DNA from 2 places in the Nocardioides asiaticus genome. Region 2 is predicted to be linked to the other one. Evidence: riboswitches for the same ligand, from Rfam matches in the RefSeq annotation. Region 2 holds a riboswitch; the other holds the start of a gene.
The links. A riboswitch is a leader RNA that binds a small molecule or an ion and turns the genes downstream of it on or off. The one in region 2 is predicted to bind cyclic di-AMP.
Positions count from the first base shown of each region.

Region 1 (9,422 bases), 500 kb from region 2:
CCGCCGCAGGTACGCCGCGCTGGCGTCCACGACGACCGCCACCAGGATCAGCAGAACGGCCATGAAGCCGATGACCAGAGGCAGCGACGAGCCGCGGTCGCCGCGGCACCCGCGGCGCCCGGGGTCAGCGGCGGGCCGCATCGCGGATCTCCTGGTACTGCCCCACGGGGACGGTGTGGGAGGCGTCGAGGTGGAAGCTCGGCGCCCCGCCGCCGAGGATGGCCGGGAGCAGCGGCAGCGTGACGCGACCGGTGACGGTGACCGTGACGACCGAGGTGCCGCTGTGGCAGGCGTGGGGGTACGGCGAGCAGCGGACCCTCACCGCGAGGCCACTGACGTCGGCGCCCTGGTCGCGCACCGCCTGGCTGGCCGCGTCGCGGGCACGCACCGCGCCCTCGGCGTCGGTGTCGGCCAGCACGTAGGCGCGGCCGGCCGCGCGAGCCGCGCCGCTGGTCGCGAACGCCGCGCGCTGGACCTGGAAGACCGACAGCACGATCCAGACCAGCGGGACGAGGAGGATGATGCCGATCCAGGTCATCTCGATCAGCCCGCTCCCCCGCTCCCCGCGGGCGGCGCGGAGACGATCCACCGGGAGCCTCATCGCTGCTCCTGGACCGCGTGGCCGCTGACCGTGAACGACACCGCCGGCCCGCCGAGCCCGAGCGCCGGGACCTTGGCCGTGATGCTCACCGCGACGGCCGGCGCCCCGTCGACGCTGCTCGGGTGTGCGGTCACGCCGACGGCGTACCTCCCGGAGAGCACGCCCGTGATCTGGGACCGCGCACGGGCGGCGCCGTCGGCCGGCCGGTGGCCGAGGGTCGCGGCGTACCTCGCGCCCTCGGCGGCCGCCGACGCGAGGTATTGCGGACGTAGAGCACCAGGGCCAGCTGCATCACCCCGAGCACGAGCGGCAGGAGCACGACCATGACCAGGACGAAGTCGACGACGGCAGCCCCGCGCTGCGTGCGTCGGGCCACTACTTCACCTGGTTGAGCGCCGACCGGAGCATGTCGGCGAGCTGGTCCTTGGCCACGCCGTAGAGCACCGCGCAGATGCCGGCGGTCATCACCGTCACCATCACCCAGCCCGGGACGTCACCGCGGTCATCACGCGGGCGGGCCAGCGCGGCCACCAGGGTCAGCTGGACCCGGATCAGCAGGAGGAGGGGGTTCATCGTGGGTCCTTCCGAGCGAGGAGCGGGACGGTGGGTCAGTTCGTGCTCAGGTGGAGCCCGATGACTCCCGGCCAGAGCGCGAAGAAGACGACGGTGGGCAGGACGAGGAAGACGATCGGCAGCATCATCAGGACCTCCTTGCGGGCCGCGACCTCGATCAGCTCGCGGCGCCCGGCCTCGCGTACGTCGGCGGCCTGGGCGTGGAGCACGTCGGCCAGCGGAGTGCCGCGCTCGACGGCGACGGCGACGCCGGCGGCGAACCGGGCCACGGCGGGTACGCCGGTGCGGGCCGCGAGGACGTCGAAGGCCTCCTGGACCGGAGAGCCGGTACGGATGTCGGCGAGCACGCGGGCCAGCTCGCGGCTGAGCTCGCCGGCGCTGCGGCGTACGACCCGGTCGAGGGCGGGCACCGGCCCCTCGCCGGCCGCGACCGCGAGCGAGAGCAGCTCCGCGACGGTCGGGAACTCCGCGAGCATCCGCCGCTCCCGCTGCCGCACCTGGGCGGTCAGCCGTGAGTCGCGGCAGATCACCCCGGCCGCGAACGCCACCAGGCAGAGCACGAGAGACGCGACCGGGCTGCCGCCGCCGCGGAGCTGGAGGAGCAGGGCGTACGCCGCCGTCAGTCCGAATCCGGCCAGGCCCCAGAGCACCTGCTCCACGCGGAACTCGTGGACGGTCGTCGCCAGTCCCGCACGGTCGAGACGGCGCTGGATCGAGGCGGCGCCGCCGAGCACCCGCTCGACGCCGTCCGCCGCGGACCGCAGGAACGGCCCGAAGACGCCGGCCACCGCACCCGTCGGCGCCTCGCGCGGCGAGCGCCGATCGGCCTGCGGCAGGTCGCGGAGGTAGGGCAGCACGCGGACCGCGAGCTGGGGCCGCCGGATCGCGCGCACCCGGGCCACGACGAGCAGCAGCCCCGCACCTGCGGCGCCGCCGAGGACCATGCCCCACAGCAGCGGGCTCATCGGACCGCCCCCGCCTGCTCGTCGACCGAGCGGAGGATCCGGCGCTCCGTCGGCAGCCGGCCGATCCGCATCATCACGCGGTAGGCGACGACGCAGACCACGGCTCCGGCACCGATGACCACGGCCCCGGCGGGCGAGGCGTAGCGGTGGATGACCGCCGGCTGGAAGCACAGGAACGCGAGCACGATCCACGGCGCCGCGACCGCGAGCCGGGCGCCGTTGACCGCCCAGGCCTGCCGGGACTCGAGCTCGGAGCGGGTCCGCAGCTCCTCGCGGAGGTAGGCCGAGAGGTTCCTCAGCAGCCGCCCGAGCTCCCCGCCGCCGACCTCGCGGGCGACCCGGAGGCCCTCGACCACCCGGTCGCCGACCGGGTCGGCGAGGTGCTCCTTGAGCCGGTCCAGCGACTCGCCGAACCGGCCCGACAGCTGGTAGTCGGCGCCGAACCGCTCGAAGGCCGGCCGCAGCGGCTCCGGGCCGCGGACGGCGAGGCCGGCGACCGCCTCGGGCAGCCCCATGCCGGCGCGGACCGCCGAGGCCAGGTTGTCCACCGCCTCCGGCCACACCTCGGCGAGGTCACGCTGCCGCCTGCGCGCCCGGCTACGCAGGATCACCACCGGAGCCCACCCCGCCGCGACGGCCGCGACCACGGCGATCGGCGGCGTACGGGTGGCGATCTCGACGACCACCGCCGCCGCGCCCGCGCAGACGACGCACAGCGCGAGGAAGCTGGTCGGGGAGACCTGACCGATGCCGGCCGCGGCGAGCAGCCGGTCGACCCGGCCGGACTCCGGCGCGGCGTGTGTCGGCACCCGCGGCACCGCGAACGCCGACCAGATCAGGAGCAGGCCGAGGCCCGTCCCGAGCCCGAGAAGCGCACCCATCTCACGCCTCCGCCAGCAGCCGCTGCAGGTCGAGCCCGAGCCGCGCGTAGCGCTCGGGCCGCGGAGGCATCCCGACGCCGCGGCGCAGCTCGCCGCCGGCCCGGGCGAAGATCGTCGCTGTCTCGATGACGTCCGCCTCGATGCGCCCGGGGACGGCGACCAGCTCCTCCACCCGGCGTACGCCGCGCTCGTCGATCCCGAGGTGGACGACGAGGTCGACGCTGCTCGCGACCGTGGGCACCACGAAGCGGGCGCTGATGTTTTCCCCCGCAAGCAGCGGCAGCGTGCACAGCTTCACCAGCGCCTCGCGGGCGCTGTTGGCGTGGAGGGTCGCGAGCCCCGGCAAGCCGGCGTTGAGCGCGAGCAGGAGGTCGAGCGCCTCCTCCGCCCGGACCTCGCCGACGATGATCCGCGACGGCCTCATCCGCAGGCTCTCCTTGACGAGGTCGCGCAGCCGGATCTCGCCGGTCCCCTCGAGCCCGGCCTGGCGGGTTTGGAGCGGCACCCAGTCGGGGTGCGGGAACCGGAGCTCGAAGACCTCCTCGCAGGACACCACCCGGTCGCCGCCCGGGATCGCGCTCGCCAGGCAGTTCAGCATGGTCGTCTTGCCTGCCTGGGTCGCTCCGGAGACCAGGACGTTGAGCCCCGCCCTGATGCTCGCCTCGAGGAACGTCGCGGCCTGGGGCGTGAGGCTGCCGAGCTCGACGAGGTCGCCGAGCCGCGCCGCGCGCAGCGAGAACTTCCGGATGTTGACCGCGCTGAAGCCGCGGGAGATGCCCTCCAGCACCACGTGGAGGCGGTGCCCGTCGGGGAGCATCGCGTCGACGAACGGCGTCGTGCGGTCGAGGCGGCGGCCGCTCGCCTTGAGCATCCGCTCGACCAGCTCCTCGACCTGGGCCGAGGTCAGGACGAGGTTGGTCAGCTCGTGACGGCCGTTGCGGGCGACGAAGACGCGGCTCGGGTCGTTGATCCAGATCTCCTCGACCGCGGGATCGTCCAGGAACTGCTGCAGCACTCCGAACCCGGCGATCCGGGCGACCAGCTCACCGATCATCGCCTCCGGATCGGGAAGCGCGGCGACCGCGCCGGTGAGGCTGCGCTCGTCATGCGCACGGACGACCGACTCCGCGATGCGGCGTACGACGGGCGCGTCGCGTTGCGGGTCGACCCCCTCAGCGCGCACCCGCTCGCGCACGTGCTGGTCCAGCTGGTCGACCACCCGACCCTGCGCCGCGGCCATCATCGCCATGTGTGTTCCGTTCCCGATCCTCCGACGTCTGGTCGACGTCGTGCCCAGGAATGTAAATGTCGAAACACGCCGCGTCGACGGCCCGCGTCAGGGCCTGTGGACAACCACGGCTACGCCAGCGGCGGCCCCCGGCGCGGACGGACCTACGGCGCCCGCTACGCGGTGACCTGGGCCTCGGTCGGCCGGTGGCCGAACTCGACGCCCTTCGCCTCCTTGCCGACCAGGACCACGCCGGCGACGACGATCAGCACCGGGATGATCGTGACCGCCAGCGCGAAGGGATAGGAGTGCGAGTCGGCGAGGTGCTCCTGGATCGGCAGGTTGAGCGCGGCGAGCAGGTTACCGAGCTGGTAGGTCACGCCCGGGTAGAAGCCGCGGATGGCATCCGGCGACATCTCGGTGAGATGGGCGGGGATGGCGCCCCAGGCACCCTGCACGCAGACCTGCATGAGGAAGGAGCCGAGGCAGAGCCAGCCGGCGGTGTCGGAGTACGCGAAGAGAGGTACGACGGGCAGGCCCAGCACCGCGCAGAACGCGATCGTGTAGCGGCGACCGAAGCGCTGCGAGAGCGTGCCGAAGATCAGCCCGCCGATGATCGCGCCGCAGTTGTAGATGATCGCGATCACCAGCGCCGTGGTCTCCGAGAGCGCGGCCCCGCCGTGGTCGGTGGCCTTGAGGAACGTCGGGTAGACGTCCTGGGTCCCGTGGCTCATCCAGTTGAACGCCGTCATCAGGATGATCAGGTAGACGAACCGGCGCAGCACCGCACCGTTGAGGAAGACGTCGCGGAAGCCGGTCCGGGTGACCTCGAGCGTCTCCCTGCTCTTCTCCCACACCGCCGACTCCTCGACCCGGCTGCGGATGATCAGACTGATCAGCGCCGGCAGGATCGAGAACGCGAACAGCCATCGCCACGACAGGTCGAGCGCGTCGCCGATGAGGAGGTACGCCGCCGCGGCCAGCAGGTAGCCGAACGAGTAGCCCTCCTGCAGCAGCCCCGAGAAGAACCCGCGCCGCTCCGCCGGGATCTTCTCCATCGCCAGCGCCGCCCCGAGGCCCCACTCGCCGCCCATGCCGATCCCGTAGAGGAACCGCAGCACGATGAGGACGGTCAGGTTCGGCGCGAACGCGCACACGAAGCCGACGACCGAGTAGAGGCAGACGTCGACGATCAGAGGGATCCGGCGGCCGATGCGGTCCGCCCACAGCCCGAAGACGAACGCCCCGACCGGTCGCATCAGGAGGGTCGCGGTCGTCAGGAACGCGACCTTCTCCTTGGAGACGTCGAAGTCGTCGGCGATGTCGGCGTACACCAGGACGACGATGAAGTAGTCGAACGCGTCCATCGTCCAGCCGAGGAGGGCTGCGATGAAGGCGTTGCGCTGGTCCGAGCTCAGCGGGGTGTGGGCCACGACACCCTCTTTACCCAACGGATCCCTCTGGATGCATGGGTCCGGGCGGCGTGGCGCCCGTTTCTATCGTGGATCCGGGCGCCACGCCCCTGGGTGACTGTGGATCAGCGGGTGCGGAGCGTCCCCGCGAACCAGTTGTCGGTCCAGATGGCTTCCGTGCGCACCGTCGCACCCGTGTGCGGCGCGTGCAGGATCACGCCCGAGCCGTCGCCCCAGCCGAGCCAGAAGCCGACGTGGTAGACGCCGGCGCCGTCGTCGAAGAAGACGAGGTCGCCGCGGCGCAGCTGGTCGCGCGGAATCGTGCGGAAGTACGCCGACTGCTCGGCCGCCGTGCGCGGGATCGGGATCCCCGCTGCGGCGTACGCGTACGACGTCAGGCCGCTGCAGTCGAAGGAGTCGGGACCGGTGGCGCCCCAGACGTACGGGTCCCCGACGTGCTGGAAGGCGACGTCGAGCGCCTTCCGGATCTGGGCCTCACGGCTGGCCGCGAGCCGCGCCTCGCGGCGGCGCTCAGCGGCCTCGCGGCGCCTCTCTGCGGCCGCGCGCTCGAGGCGCTGCTCCTTGGCCCAGGTGAGGTGGAGAGTGGGACCGGGAACGATGACGGCGGGCGTGGCCTGGTCGACGGTGGTCATCGGGGCTGCCTGCGCGCCGGCCGGCGCGACCATGAGGATGCCGGCGGTGGCGAGTCCTGCGAGGCCGACCCGGGTGAGGGTGTGCAGGGCAGGACGGGATGTGGACTTGGGCATGCGTAGGAGTTCCTTCCCACGCCTGCGAGGTGAGCTGTCGGGTTCGGGCGAGAAGGTGCCCGGCCCGCCGATCCGAGTCTCGGCTGGGCTTCACCCCGAGCGGCCTCCCGATGCGGCCGCGAGATTTGGGTCCCCCGCTCCTGTCCCGTAGTGCTGCTGGTCGTGCTGGGTCGGTGGGACCGGTCGCCCGGCGGGACAGGACTCGGCGTGACCCGGGGACCGGCGTTGCAGTTGCAAACAGCAACGGACCGTAGGCAGGGAATCCGGCGGGAAACCAATCCGCCTAGCACAAATCCGTTGTTCGCGGCACCGATTCCCGCGTAAATGGCGTGTTACGTGTGAGTGAACTCACTTGACGACATGTCAAGGAACCGGCCCTGAATCGGCAGCCGCGGCGCCTCAGCCGACCATCTCGACGAGGTCCTTGACCGAGTCCACGACCTTCGTCGGACGGTACGGGAACCGCTCGACCATGTCGGGCCGGGTGGAGCCGGTGAGCACCAGGAAGGTCCGGAGCCCGGCCTCGAGACCGCTGACGATGTCGGTGTCCATCCGGTCGCCGATCATCGCGGTGGTCTCGGAGTGGCCCTCGATCCGGTTGAGCGCGCTGCGCATCATCAGCGGGTTCGGCTTCCCGACGTAGTACGGCTCGTGGCCGGTCGCCGTCGAGATGAGCGCGGCCACCGAGCCGGTCGCCGGCAGCGTCCCGCTCGGCGAGGGCCCGCTCGGGTCGGGGTTGGTGGCGATGAACCGCGCACCCGCCTCGATCAGCCGGATCGCGCGCGTGATCGCCTCGAACGAGTAGGTCCGGGTCTCCCCCAGCACCACGTAGTCCGGGCTCCGGTCGGTCATCACGTAGCCGATGTCGTGCAGCGCTGTCGTGAGGCCCGCCTCCCCGACGACGTACGCCGAACCGCCGGGCCGCTGGTCGCTCAGGAACTGCGCCGTCGCGAGCGCCGAGGTCCAGATCGACTCCTCGGGTACGTCGATGCCGCTGCCGAGCAGCCGCGCCCGCAGGTCGCGCGGGGTGAAGATCGAGTTGTTGGTCAGCACCAGGAACCGTCGCCCCGAGGTCTTGAGCGCCTCGACGAAGTCGGTCGCGCCCGGGATCGGCACCTCCTCGTGCACGAGGACGCCGTCCATGTCGGTCAGCCAGGTCTCGATGGGGCGCTGGGACGTCATGCGCACATCCTGTCGTACGCCGAAGGGGTCAGTCCCGCACCAGCACCTGCTCCAGGGTGAGCTGCTCCAGCCCGAGCGGGTCGTCGGCACCCTCCTCGACCTCGTCCCAGCCGACCGGCGAGGCGACGGTGGGCCGCTCCTTGCCGCGCAGCGAGTACGGGCAGATCGTCGTCTTCGAGCCGGAGTTCTGCGACCAGTCCAGGAACACCCTCCCGCTCCGCCTGCTCTTCGTCATGGAGGCGGTGACCATCCGCGGCTGCTCCGTCTGGAGCTCCTCGGCGACCTCCTTCGCGAGCGCGGTCGCCTCGTCGCTGGGCAGCGCCTCGGAGAGGCCGGCGTACAGGTGGAGGCCCTTGCTCCCGCTGGTGACCGGGAAGGCGTCGAGGCCGCGGCCGGCGAGCCGGTCGCGCACCAGCAGCGCCACCTGGCAGCACTCGTGCAGCCCGGCCGGCTCCCCCGGGTCGAGGTCGATGACGATCCGGTCCGCACCCTGCGGCGTACCGTCGGCGTCGACCGTCCACTGGTGCACGTGGAGCTCGAGCGCGGCGAGGTTGACCAGCCAGGTGAGCGTCGCGAGGTCGTCGACGACCGGGAAGGTGAGCGTGCCGGCGCGCTTGTCGGCGGTCCTCGAGCCGGTGGTGGGCACGGTGACGGTGCGGACCCAGCTCGGCGTACCGGCCGGGGCGTTCTTCTCGAAGAACGACTGGCCCTCGACGCCGTGAGGCCAGCGGATCCGCGTCACCGCGCGGTCGTGCAGGTGCGGCAGGATCCGCGGCGCGACCTGGGCGTAGTAGTTGAGCACCTCGCCCTTCGTCGTGCCGGTGCGCGGGTAGAGCACCTTGTCGAGGTTGCTGAGCGTGAGGGTGCGGCCCTCGACGTCGACCCGGACCTCGCCCCCTGCCATCCAACCCTGCCGTTCAGCGCCCGATCGCGATGACGGGGTGGTACGACGGCGCGAGGCGCCGCACCACCTTCTTGATGAACCAGCGCGGCGCGCTCACGCAGCCGGCGGTCGCGCCGCTGCCGTTGACGTGCAGGAAGATGCCGGCGCCGCGGTGGCGCACCTGCTGACGGTTGAAGCTCGTGACGATCGCCCACTCGTACTGCGTCGGATAGTCGGTGAGCCTCTCCGAGCCGTTCTCCGCGCTCTCCGGCAGCCGCCAGTGGAAGCCGCCCTGGCGCCGGTTCCGGTAGCGGTTGTAGTACGCCGAGGTGTTGTCCTCGACCCAGAAGTCGCCCTTGCGGATCCTGCGGTAGGCGAGGTTCCAGCCGGCGCGATGCGGATGGGTGCCGAAGGACGAGATCAGCCCGAAGGTGCCGAGCGGGGTCGTGCCTGTGCCCTGCCTGCGCTTCCAGGAGCGGACGAGGCCGCCGTACCCGATCCGGCCGTCCTTCGCCCGCGCCACCCGCTCCCAGCGGCCGTGGCTCTTGCGCCACAGGACGACCCGGGCGTGGTAGCCCGCCGTACGGTTCACGGTGACGACCTGCCGGCCGCCGTCGGGCACCTTCACGCGCACGCCGCCGAGCGTGACGGTGGTCGCGGCCGCGGTCGCCTGCGGTGCCTCCATCGTGGAGAGCAGCAGGCCCGCGACGAGCGGGAGCACGGCGAGGGCGCCGGCCTTCGGCCGACGACGGGTCTGGGGGTTCACAGCAGGTCCTCCGGTCCGAGATCCGGTCGTACGGCGATGAACGCGGGCTGGCGCAGCCTGTCGTAGAGGTGGCGCCCGTGGGTCTCCACGTCGACCACGAGCCGGGGCTCGACCCAGAAGGTGCCGACGGCGTCCTCCTTGGGCACGCCGCCGAGGTGGTCGTC
Region 1 is NZ_JBDZDM010000001.1:774,525-783,946, forward strand. Features, by position in the region: gene ABLE53_RS03750 (pilus assembly protein TadG-related protein) at 1-141, opposite strand, end outside; gene ABLE53_RS03755 (hypothetical protein) at 125-601, opposite strand; gene ABLE53_RS03760 (hypothetical protein) at 598-735, opposite strand; gene ABLE53_RS03765 (TadE/TadG family type IV pilus assembly protein) at 732-977, opposite strand; gene ABLE53_RS03770 (hypothetical protein) at 977-1,174, opposite strand; gene ABLE53_RS03775 (type II secretion system F family protein) at 1,210-2,139, opposite strand; gene ABLE53_RS03780 (type II secretion system F family protein) at 2,136-3,020, opposite strand; gene ABLE53_RS03785 (TadA family conjugal transfer-associated ATPase) at 3,022-4,269, opposite strand; gene ABLE53_RS03790 (MFS transporter) at 4,425-5,681, opposite strand; gene ABLE53_RS03795 (C40 family peptidase) at 5,786-6,427, opposite strand; cyclic di-AMP (ydaO/yuaA leader) riboswitch at 6,432-6,595, opposite strand; gene ABLE53_RS03800 (HAD-IIA family hydrolase) at 6,827-7,609, opposite strand; gene ligD (non-homologous end-joining DNA ligase) at 7,638-8,513, opposite strand; gene ABLE53_RS03810 (L,D-transpeptidase family protein) at 8,527-9,258, opposite strand; gene ABLE53_RS03815 (ATP-dependent DNA ligase) at 9,255-9,422, opposite strand, start outside.
Region 1: it holds a riboswitch for cyclic di-AMP, as region 2 does, so the genes downstream of both, ABLE53_RS03795 (C40 family peptidase) here and ABLE53_RS01345 (C40 family peptidase) in region 2, are expected to answer to the same signal.

Region 2 (9,422 bases):
GTGGCGTACGACGGCGGGCAGGAGCAGCAGCAGGACCGGCGTCCACACGAGCAGGCCCCGGTCGGGCGCCACGAGCAGGCCGAGCTGGTTGACCAACTGATCGAGGTGGTTGCCACTGGCGGCCTTCTCCGCGTACTGGCTCGGCGGGGCGTAGCCGCCCGTGGGGCTGAGGTGGCCGTACATCAGCCACGACCACACCGAGGCGAGGCCGAGGAAGACGCCACTGACGAGGCCCATCTCGACGGCGATGCGTGGTCTCCGCCGCCACGCGGCGAGGCCGAGTCCCACGATCGCGACGATGACCGCGGCGTGCAGTCGGCCCCAGAGCGCAATTCCGCCGAAGACCCCGGCGAGCCACCAGCGCTCGCGGCGTACGGCCCACGCCAGTCCGGCGAGGCCGGGGAGGGTGACCGTGTGCGTGTACATGCCATCGGCGGCGATGCTCCACACGGGGGTCGTCAGCGCGACGGCCAGGACAGCGAGGAGGCGCCGACTCTCGCGGAGCAGGCCGTCGAGCGAGAGCCACAGGAAGAGCATCGCCAGTGCCGTCAGGAGCGACGCCATCAGCCCGCCCGGCAGGTAGGAGAACCACGCCGGATCGTTCGCGTGCCCATTCACCAGTCCGGCGATGAAGTACGCCGGCACGCCAGCCGCGATCACACCCGGCGAGCGGGACACCGTGGTCTGCCCGTCCGGACCCTGAGTGAGCCAGAGCCTGTCGACCTCCACATGTGGCAGGGCCTGGAGGTGCACGCCGTCCAGCCAGGGCGTGCCGGTCCCGGCCAGACGCCAAGAGGCGACCTCGGCCGAGAAGACATCGTTGATGACGTACCCGCGGGCCGCCGTAGCGGCGAAGACCCCGAACAGCGCGATCAGGAGCACGGCGCCGATGGTCCGCGTCGAGACACGTGCGCGAGCATGCGCCAGCGCCTGCGACACGCCGTCGGCCGGCACGGTCGCAGGTCGGCGTACGACGGCCATCGGCTCCCCCACGAGGAGCGATTCTGGTGGATACGGAGGAGCTCGACACGCCGAACGCCGAAACTCGCGAAGGAAACTGTCGGTGCCGCCTGCGAGCGTCGTGGGCATGACAACGAGAATCGACTGCGACACCTGCGCGGTCCGGGGGCTGGCGTGTCACGACTGCGTGGTGACCGTGCTGCTGGGGCCGCCGCCCGAGCTGACCTTCGACGACGAGGAGCGCCGCGCCCTCGACGTCCTCGCCGCCGGCGGGCTGGTGCCGCCGTTGCGACTCGTGCAGCCCGTCGACCCGCCGCGCGAGGAGGATCCAGGGTCCGACGACGGGCTCGCGTTCGGGTGAAACCGAGACAGATGCTGCCGCCAGGTGGGAGCCTGACCACGTTCTCCACAAAAATGCGGGGAGGGATTGGCAAGCCGCCCGTCGGCTCCGCTACTGTGCAGGGCACTTGGTGCCTGTGGAAGTGGACCAACCGGTCCGCGCGGGCACCGCGTCGAGTTTCGGTCCGCATCGGGGTGGATCGGGAGCCGGGGAACCATCCGGCGTCGTTCGCGGCGCCACCTGGGGTGTATCCCCCACGAGGGGACGCCTCCCGCAGGGGAGGGGTCACGGAGTGGGGGTAGGGCATGTCGTGCCCGAACCCGTCAGCTCACTCGGTAGACGTACGACAAGCAAGGGAGACCGCCCGCTCGTGTTGAACGGTCGGAAGCGACTCGTCGCAGGCCTCGCAGCCGCCGCCGTCGTCGGAGTGTCCGGGATGATCCCGGCCCCGAGCGCCCAGGCGAAGCCCAGCATCAAGGATGTCCAGCAGCGCGTCGACACCCTCTACCACCAGGCGGAGGAGGCGTCGGAGCACTACAACAACGCGAAGCTTCGCCTCAAGGACCTTCGCTCGGAGCTGAAGGACCTCAAGGCCGACCAGCGCCGCCAGACCAAGGCGCTCAGTGGCATCCGGGAGCAGCTCCGCGACTCGGTGCTCGAGCAGTTCGAGGGCTCCGGGATCTCCGCCGTCGGCCAGGCCGCGTTCTCGAGCGACCCCAAGGAGTTCCTCGCCGGCATGACCACCGTGTCGGCCTACAACAGCGTCCAGGGCGACCTGCTCGACCGCTACAACACCGAGGTCAGCGCGCTCGACATCCGGCGCAAGGCGACCCAGAAGCGCGCCGACCAGGTCGCCGAGACCGAGAAGCAGCTCAAGGACGACAAGGACGCGATCGACGACAAGCTGTCGTCGGCCAAGGGGCTCCTCGCCAACCTCAAGGAGGAGGAGCGCCAGGAGATCCTCTCCCGCAACGAGCCGCGCGTGCCGACGAGCGACGTCCCGGTCAGCGGACGCGCCGGTGCCGCCGTCTCCTACGCGATGGCCCAGGTCGGCAAGGCCTACGTCTACGGCGCCGCCGGTCCCAGCGCCTTCGACTGCTCGGGTCTCACCATGATGGCCTGGGCCCAAGCCGGCGTCGCGCTGCCGCACTCGTCGTCCGCTCAGTACGGCACCGGGCCGCACATCGCCGAGTCCGATCTGCGCCCCGGCGACCTGGTGTTCTACTACAGCCCGATCAGCCACGTCGGTATGTACATCGGCAACGGCCTCATCGTGAACGCCGAGAACCCCTCGGTCGGCGTCAAGGTGACGAGCCTCCACTCGATGCCGTACGTCGGCGCCGTACGCCCCGGCTGATCCAGAGCCGGGAGCCACCCAGCTGGCCGACCAGACGCCGAAGGCCGGCCGCCCACGATGGTGGGCGGTCGGCCTCGCGTCGTTCCTGGCCCTGGTCATCGCGGCGATCGTCGTCTGGCGGCTGACCGGCTCCGGCGAGTACGTCGCCCCCAAGCCGAGCCCCGGACCCTCTCGTGAGGCCGACACCGGCGCGGCCAACGAGGCGCTGCAGGAGCTCGTCGCCGACGTCGACGCGGGCCGGAGGACGGCGTCGGGGCCGTCCACGGACGCTGCTGTCACGACCGTGCTCCGCAACGCGGCGGCGCTCCACGTCGCCGACTTCTCGGCGCGCTACGTCGCCGAGGACGGCGCGGTCGCGGCCGACGGCTCGTGGACCGCCGACGTCGAGATCGGCTGGCGCTTCGCCGGCTTCGACTCGCGCGCGGTGAGCGAGGAAGTGGGCGTCGAGTTCGCCCCGGCCGCCGGCGGCGTACGCATCGCCGGGTTCGGTGGGGGCGACGAGAAGCTGCCGGTCTGGCTCTCCGGGGCGGTCACGGTCCGACGTACGCCCCAGACGCTCGTGGTCGTCCGTGGAGGAGCGAAGAAGGCAGCGGAGTACGCCGACCTGGCTCGCACCGCCGTCGTGACGGTGCGGCGGGTCGTGGACTGGCGGCGGCCCCGCCTCGTCCTCGAGGTGCCCGAGAACCAGGGCGGCCTGGAGTCGGCGCTGGGCGCGGACCCCGGGACCTACGGCGGCGTCGCGGCGGTGACCGCGACCGTCGACGGCTCCGGAAGGTCGTCGGTGCCGGTGCACGTGTTCGTGAACCCCGACGTCATCGGGACGCTCGACAGCCAGGGTGCCCAGGTCGTCATCAGCCACGAGGCGACGCATGCCGCCACCGGCGCCGCCACCAACACCCACCTGCCGATCTGGCTCTCGGAGGGCTTCGCCGACTACGTCGCGCTGCGCGACGTGAAGCTGCCGCTGTCGACGACCGCGGGCCAGATCCTGAAGGACGTACGCCGCCACGGCCCGCCCGCCCATCTCCCGGACCAGTCCGACTTCAACTCGCAGTCCTCGACCTTCGGCGAGGAGTACGAGGCCGCGTGGCTTGCCTGCCGCGTCGTGGCCGAGCTCGGCGGCGAGGACGGGCTGGTGCGGCTCTACGACCGCGTGGAGGTTGGAGCGCCGCTCGGCCGGACGCTGCAGTCCGTCACCGGTCTCGGCGTCAAGGGCTTCACGAAGGCCTGGCAGGAGCATTTGTCAGACTGGGCGGCGTGATCCGGCGCTCGTGGCTCGTGCTCGGCCTCGGGGCCGTCGCCTTCGTCCTCCTCGCCTGGCTGCTCGTGCCCTGGCACCCCTATCCCGGCGGGAGCCTGGACCTGCCGTCGGCGACCTCGGTCTTCAGCCCCGCCCAGATCGAGCGGGCCACGGCGTACTCCCACGTCGCCCGCTGGCTCTCCCGCGGCGCGCTGATCGTCTCGCTGGTCGTGCTGTGCCTGCTCGGCTTCACCCGGGTCGGGAGGTGGGTGACCGCTCGGCTGCCGGGACCGTGGCCCGTGCGCGCGGTGCTGGCGGTGCTGATCGTGGTCGTGATAGGTCGGCTGTGCACGCTGCCGCTCGACGTGGCATACCAGCACGAGGAGCGGACTTACGGGCTCTCCGAGCAGGGCTGGGGGCCGTGGCTGCGCGACCAGGGCGTCTCGACACTGGTGACGGTCGTGGCGACCGCCCTGGCGGTGCTCGCCCTGCTCGCCTGCACGCGGCGGTGGCGGCGCTCCTGGCCGATCGTGGCGGGCGTGGTGCTCGCCGTCCTCGTCGTGCTCGGCTCCTTCGTCTACCCGGTCCTCGTGGAGCCGCTCTTCAACCACTTCCGGTCGCTGCCCGACGGGCCGCTCCGCACGCAGGTGATGGCGCTCGCCGACAAGGAGGGCGTGCACGTCGACGACGTCCTGGTGGCCGACGCGTCCCGGCGTACGACCACGCTCAACGCGTACGTCACCGGCTTCGGCAGCACCCGGCGGGTCGTCCTGTACGACACCCTCCTCGACGCCGCGGACCGGCGCGAGGTGCTGTCCGTGGTCGCCCACGAGCTCGGCCACGCCAAGCACGACGACGTGGCGATCGGGACCGGACTGGGGGCGTCCGGCGCCTTCGTGGGGGTCGGGCTCCTCGGGCTGCTGGCCGGTCGGAGGCACGCCGGCCTCACCGACCCTCGTGCCGTGCCGCTGCTGCTCGCGCTGTTCGCGCTCGGTGCGGCTGTCGCGACCCCGGTGGAGAACGTCATCAGCCGGCAGATCGAGACTCGTGCTGATGTCGAGGCGCTGCGCACGACCCGCGACCTGGATGCGTTCGTCGAGATCCAGCGGGCGCTCGACGTACGCTCGCTCACCGACCCCACACCTCCCGCGTTCTCGCAGTGGTGGTTCGGGTCCCATCCCACCTCGCTGCAGCGGATCGCCGTCGCGCATCGGGTGCTGGGTGAGTAGTCGGGAATTGCGCCGAAATGGGCGAAGGCGCTGCAGCCCCCTCGCTGCAGCGCCTTCGCGTGAACTGCTGTCGGATCAGTGGCTCGTGATGCCGGTGTTGACGTCGTCGAACATGCCGGCGATGTTGTCGCCGAGCGTGAAGACGATCGTGATGATCGCGACCGCGATGGCGGCGACGAGGAGGCCGTACTCGACGGCGGAGGCGCCGCGCTCGTCCTTGAGACGGGTGAGGATCAGTGCGCGCAGGTAGTCGATCTTGCTCTGCATGGTGGTTTCTCCTGTGAATGACCGGGTCCGGGCCCGGGGCGTGTGTCCGTGCGAGGACACTCGCCCCGCGTGACAGTGAGTCTTCCGGGAACAGGAGCCCGGCGAATCGGGCGAGCGGACGGACCGGGGTGGTCAGTTGGGACTAGACCGGACTGGCTCACCTGAGAGTGGACGGGGGGACCTTGGTCCATGGCCAGTTCCTGAGCGTGAAAACGCGGTGATCTGCACGTTAACCGCGGAGCAGTTCGAAGACAAGAACGACCCGCCGACGGTCGTCGGCGGGTCGTCGAATGAGCTGCGGAAGGCGGTCTAGACGCCGGTTGGCTGGACGCTCGAGAGCAGGCCGATCCGCATCGCGGTGACCAGCGCCTGGGCGCGGTTGGTGGCGCCGAGCTTCTGGTAGATCCGGGCGATGTGGGACTTGGCCGTCGACTCCGACAGATACAGCCGGCTGCCGATCTGCTGGGCGCCGAGGCCGTCGGCGAGAAGCACCAGGACCTGGTGCTCGCGCTCGGAGAGTCGGGTGGACTCACCGGACGCTCGCCGCATCATGGCACCGGCCAGACCCGTGCAGACGAAGGACCGCGGCGAGACCGACGCGTGCCGGACGGCGCGGACGACCTCCATCGCCGGTGCATCCTTGCCCACGAACCCGGAGGCGCCCGCCTCCATCGCGGCGAAGATCTGGTCGTCGCCTGAGTGCATCGTCAGGATGATGATCCCGGTCGTGCGGCTCCGGCTGCGAATGGCCCTGACGATGTCGAGCCCGGTGCCGTCGCGAAGCTGCAGGTCGGCGACGACGACGTCCGGCCGGAGCTCGTCGTAGGCCGCGACCGCGTCGGCGACGCTGCCCGCCTCGCCGGTGACCTGCAGGTCGCCCTGCTGGTCGAGGACGCCGGCCAGTCCCGCACGGAGCAGCTCGTGGTCGTCGGCGAGCAGGACGGAGGTGGTAGCCGTGAGCGTGGTCATGAGTCAGCTCCTTGGTAGGAGGGAATCCGAGCGCCGGCGCTGTCGACCCGTGGCGCTGGCAGGGAGACAGTGACGGTGAACCCGCCGCCAGGCGTTGGACCGAGGTCGAGGTCTGCGCCGATCAGCCGGGCGCGCTCGCGCATGATAGAGAGCCCGTGCGAGCCCCGGCGCGGGCCCTGGAAGCCCTGTCCGTCGTCCTTGACGGTGATCCGAGCGGCTGGTGCGCGCACCTGGCAGTGCACGTCGATGCCGCTTGCCCGGGCGTGCTTCACCGCGTTGTTCATCGCCTCCTGGGCGATGCGCAGCAGTTCGCCCTCGATCTCGGGGCGGAGCCTGTCGGTGTGCTCGTCGAGCGTGACGTGGATCGGCACGCCGGACACCTCGGAGAGGCTCCGCGCCACCGAGCTGAGCGCGGCGCCGAGGCTCTCGCCCGGCGCGACGCTCGTGCGAAGGTTGACCAGCGAGCGACGCACCTCGGTCACGATCGCACTGATCCGCTCGCGTACGACGTGTAGACGCGCAGGGTCCACCGGGCCGCCAGCACTGAGGGCGTCGACGAGGTAGCCCAGCGACGCGAGGTCCTGCGCCATGCCGTCGTGCATCTCCCGGGCGAGACGTCGCCGTTCCTCTGTCGTCGCCGAGTCACGGAAGGCGGCGAACAGCAGCGCGGTGTCCAGGTGAACGGCCCGATCCTTGAGACGATCCCCGAGCCGCTTGATCGTCCCGCTCAGGTCGACGTCCTCTGGCTGGGACCGGCTCGAGAGTGCACCGACGACGACGGCGACGAGGCCGGCCTCCGTGCGGAGCGGGAAGGCGAAGTAGCGGCCCGACACCATCGCGAGCCCGGCATCCCACGAGGTGAGGGCAACCTCCTCACACACGCCGAGCTGCTCATTGCCGAGTGAGCGGGTCAGCAAGGGAGTGAGGGTGTTGTCCCGGGGCACATAGAGCGCGAGCGAAGTCGTCGGGAGATCGTTTCCCACGGTGGTGAGGATGTCGCCGCCGAGCCCGACCGGGTCGAGACCGGAGTCGAGGCCGTCGGAGATGGAAATGAGCCGACGAAGGAGTCCCTGCGCGTGGTGATAGGGGGCGAGCGGGTCAGCAGCGCGACCGAGCAGACCGTGGACGAAGGCGCCGATCAGCCCCAGACCGAGTGCCGTGAGCAGCCAGCTGAACAGTGAGGTCATGTCGTTCGCGTCGGGCGAGCGCCAGGCGGCCAGCAGGACCGCGGCGAGCGCCACGGTCTCGCCGGAGAGCGCGCGGAGCAGGCCGGCGACTCCTTCATAGATGCCCGCTACGAAGACGGGGACCACCAAGGCGCCGAGGATCGCCTGTGTGTGGTCGAGACTGGCGCCGCAGACGGCGCCGACTCCGATCGCCTCCAGGACGGTGAGCGACCCGGAAACGTTCCGAGGCCGCAGCTCGGCCGCGGTTGCCACCGCCCACACCGTCGCGATCGCGAGCAGCGCGAGGAGCGCAGCCATGTCCCTGGCCCACAGCACCGGCACGAGAAGCGCTGCGAGCACGAACACGCGCGCGGCAGCAGTGACGCGGAGATGGAGACGGTCGGGAGCCATCAGAAGCTGTCCATGATCCGTAGCGCAGCCGGACCCATGATCATGACGAAGAGGCAGGGAAGGATGCAGAAGATCAGCGGAATGGTGATCTTGACCGGCACCTGCTGGGCCTTGGTCTCGGCCCACTGCCGCTTCTTGATGCGCATCTCCGAGGCCTGAACACGGAGAACCTGGCCGACCGGGATGCCGAACGAGTCGGCCTGGACCATCGCGCTCACGAAGGAGCGGACATCGTCCAGGTTGGTTCGCTCGCCCAGGCCGCGTAGAGCCTCCGAGCGCCCGGCGCCGAGCTGCATCTCGCGCAGCATGCGGGCGAACTCTTCGGCAAGCGGACCCTCAGTGTTGAGCGAGACCTGCTGGACGGCCGCGTCGAAGCCCAATCCGGCCTCCACGCTGATGGTCATCAGGTCGATGGCGTCGGCGAGCGCTCCCTTCATCTTGTCGGTCCGTTCGTAGGTGCGCTGGTAGAGGAACAGATCCGGGGCGAAGAAGCCGACTGCCGCTCCGAGGATCGCCGTGAGGAAGGCGGTCATCATCGCGAACCCGAGCATGATCGCGAACCCACCACCGAACAGGAGGCCGAGGCCAGCGGCGAGGACCTTGCCAGAGACGTATCGGTCGACGGTCCAGCCGGCTGGGTTGCCGGCGAGGTCGAGCTTCCGTCGAACTCGCTCCGCGCTGTCGGAGCCCCCGATGCGGCGGCCCAGCTTCAGCGCGCGATCGCGTAGCGGCTCGATGATCCGGTCGGCGAAGGAGGGCGTCAGCTCGTCGGTCAGCTCCTTCGGCGCGTCCGCGAGTGCCTCGAGCACGGCGAGCGAGCGCGCGACTCCGCTCTGTTTCGGCTGGAGCGAAATCGCGAGAAGGGCGAGGGCAGTGCCGATGCACACGAAGCCGAGAAGCAGGAGGAGAATCACTTCACACCTCCACCTTGACGAGCTTCTTCATCCAGAAGCTCCCGACGCCGAGCCAGCCGAAGCCGAACACGAGCATCACGATGCCGCGAGGGTCCGAGTACAGCGGCGCGACGTAGGACCTGTTCGTCAGCAGCAGATAGACGAGGAACAGCGGAGGAAGCGCGCCGATCACGATGGCGGACAGCTTCCCCTCGGCAGCGAGCGCAGCGACCTGGCGCCGCAGGTACTGCCGCTCGCGCATGGTGGCGGCGACGGTGTCGAGCAGCTCGGCGAGGTTGCCGCCGACCTGACGCTGGATCCTGATGGCCATCACCACCCACGCGAAGTCCTTGCTGGAGAAGCGTTCGGCAATCCCTTCAAGGGCGTCCTCGAGTGAGACCCCGAGACGGTTCTCGACCAGTACCCGCTTGAACTCCGCCGCAATCGGCTCCTGACCTTCGCGTACGACGGTGTCGACCGCCTGCGCGAGCGACAGCCCCGCAGAGAGGGAGCCGGCGACCAGCTGCAGCGTGTCGGGCAGGACGTTGTCGAACCGCTTGCGCCGACGAACCCGCTGGAAGCCGAGGTAG
Region 2 is NZ_JBDZDM010000001.1:273,093-282,514, reverse strand. Features, by position in the region: gene ABLE53_RS01355 (hypothetical protein) at 1-993, opposite strand, end outside; gene ABLE53_RS01350 (hypothetical protein) at 1,088-1,321, shown strand; cyclic di-AMP (ydaO/yuaA leader) riboswitch at 1,478-1,658, shown strand; gene ABLE53_RS01345 (C40 family peptidase) at 1,671-2,657, shown strand; gene ABLE53_RS01340 (hypothetical protein) at 2,941-3,918, shown strand; gene ABLE53_RS01335 (M48 family metalloprotease) at 3,915-5,126, shown strand; gene ABLE53_RS01330 (Flp family type IVb pilin) at 5,202-5,393, opposite strand; gene ABLE53_RS01325 (response regulator transcription factor) at 5,703-6,362, opposite strand; gene ABLE53_RS01320 (sensor histidine kinase) at 6,359-7,939, opposite strand; gene ABLE53_RS01315 (type II secretion system F family protein) at 7,939-8,853, opposite strand; gene ABLE53_RS01310 (type II secretion system F family protein) at 8,855-9,422, opposite strand, start outside.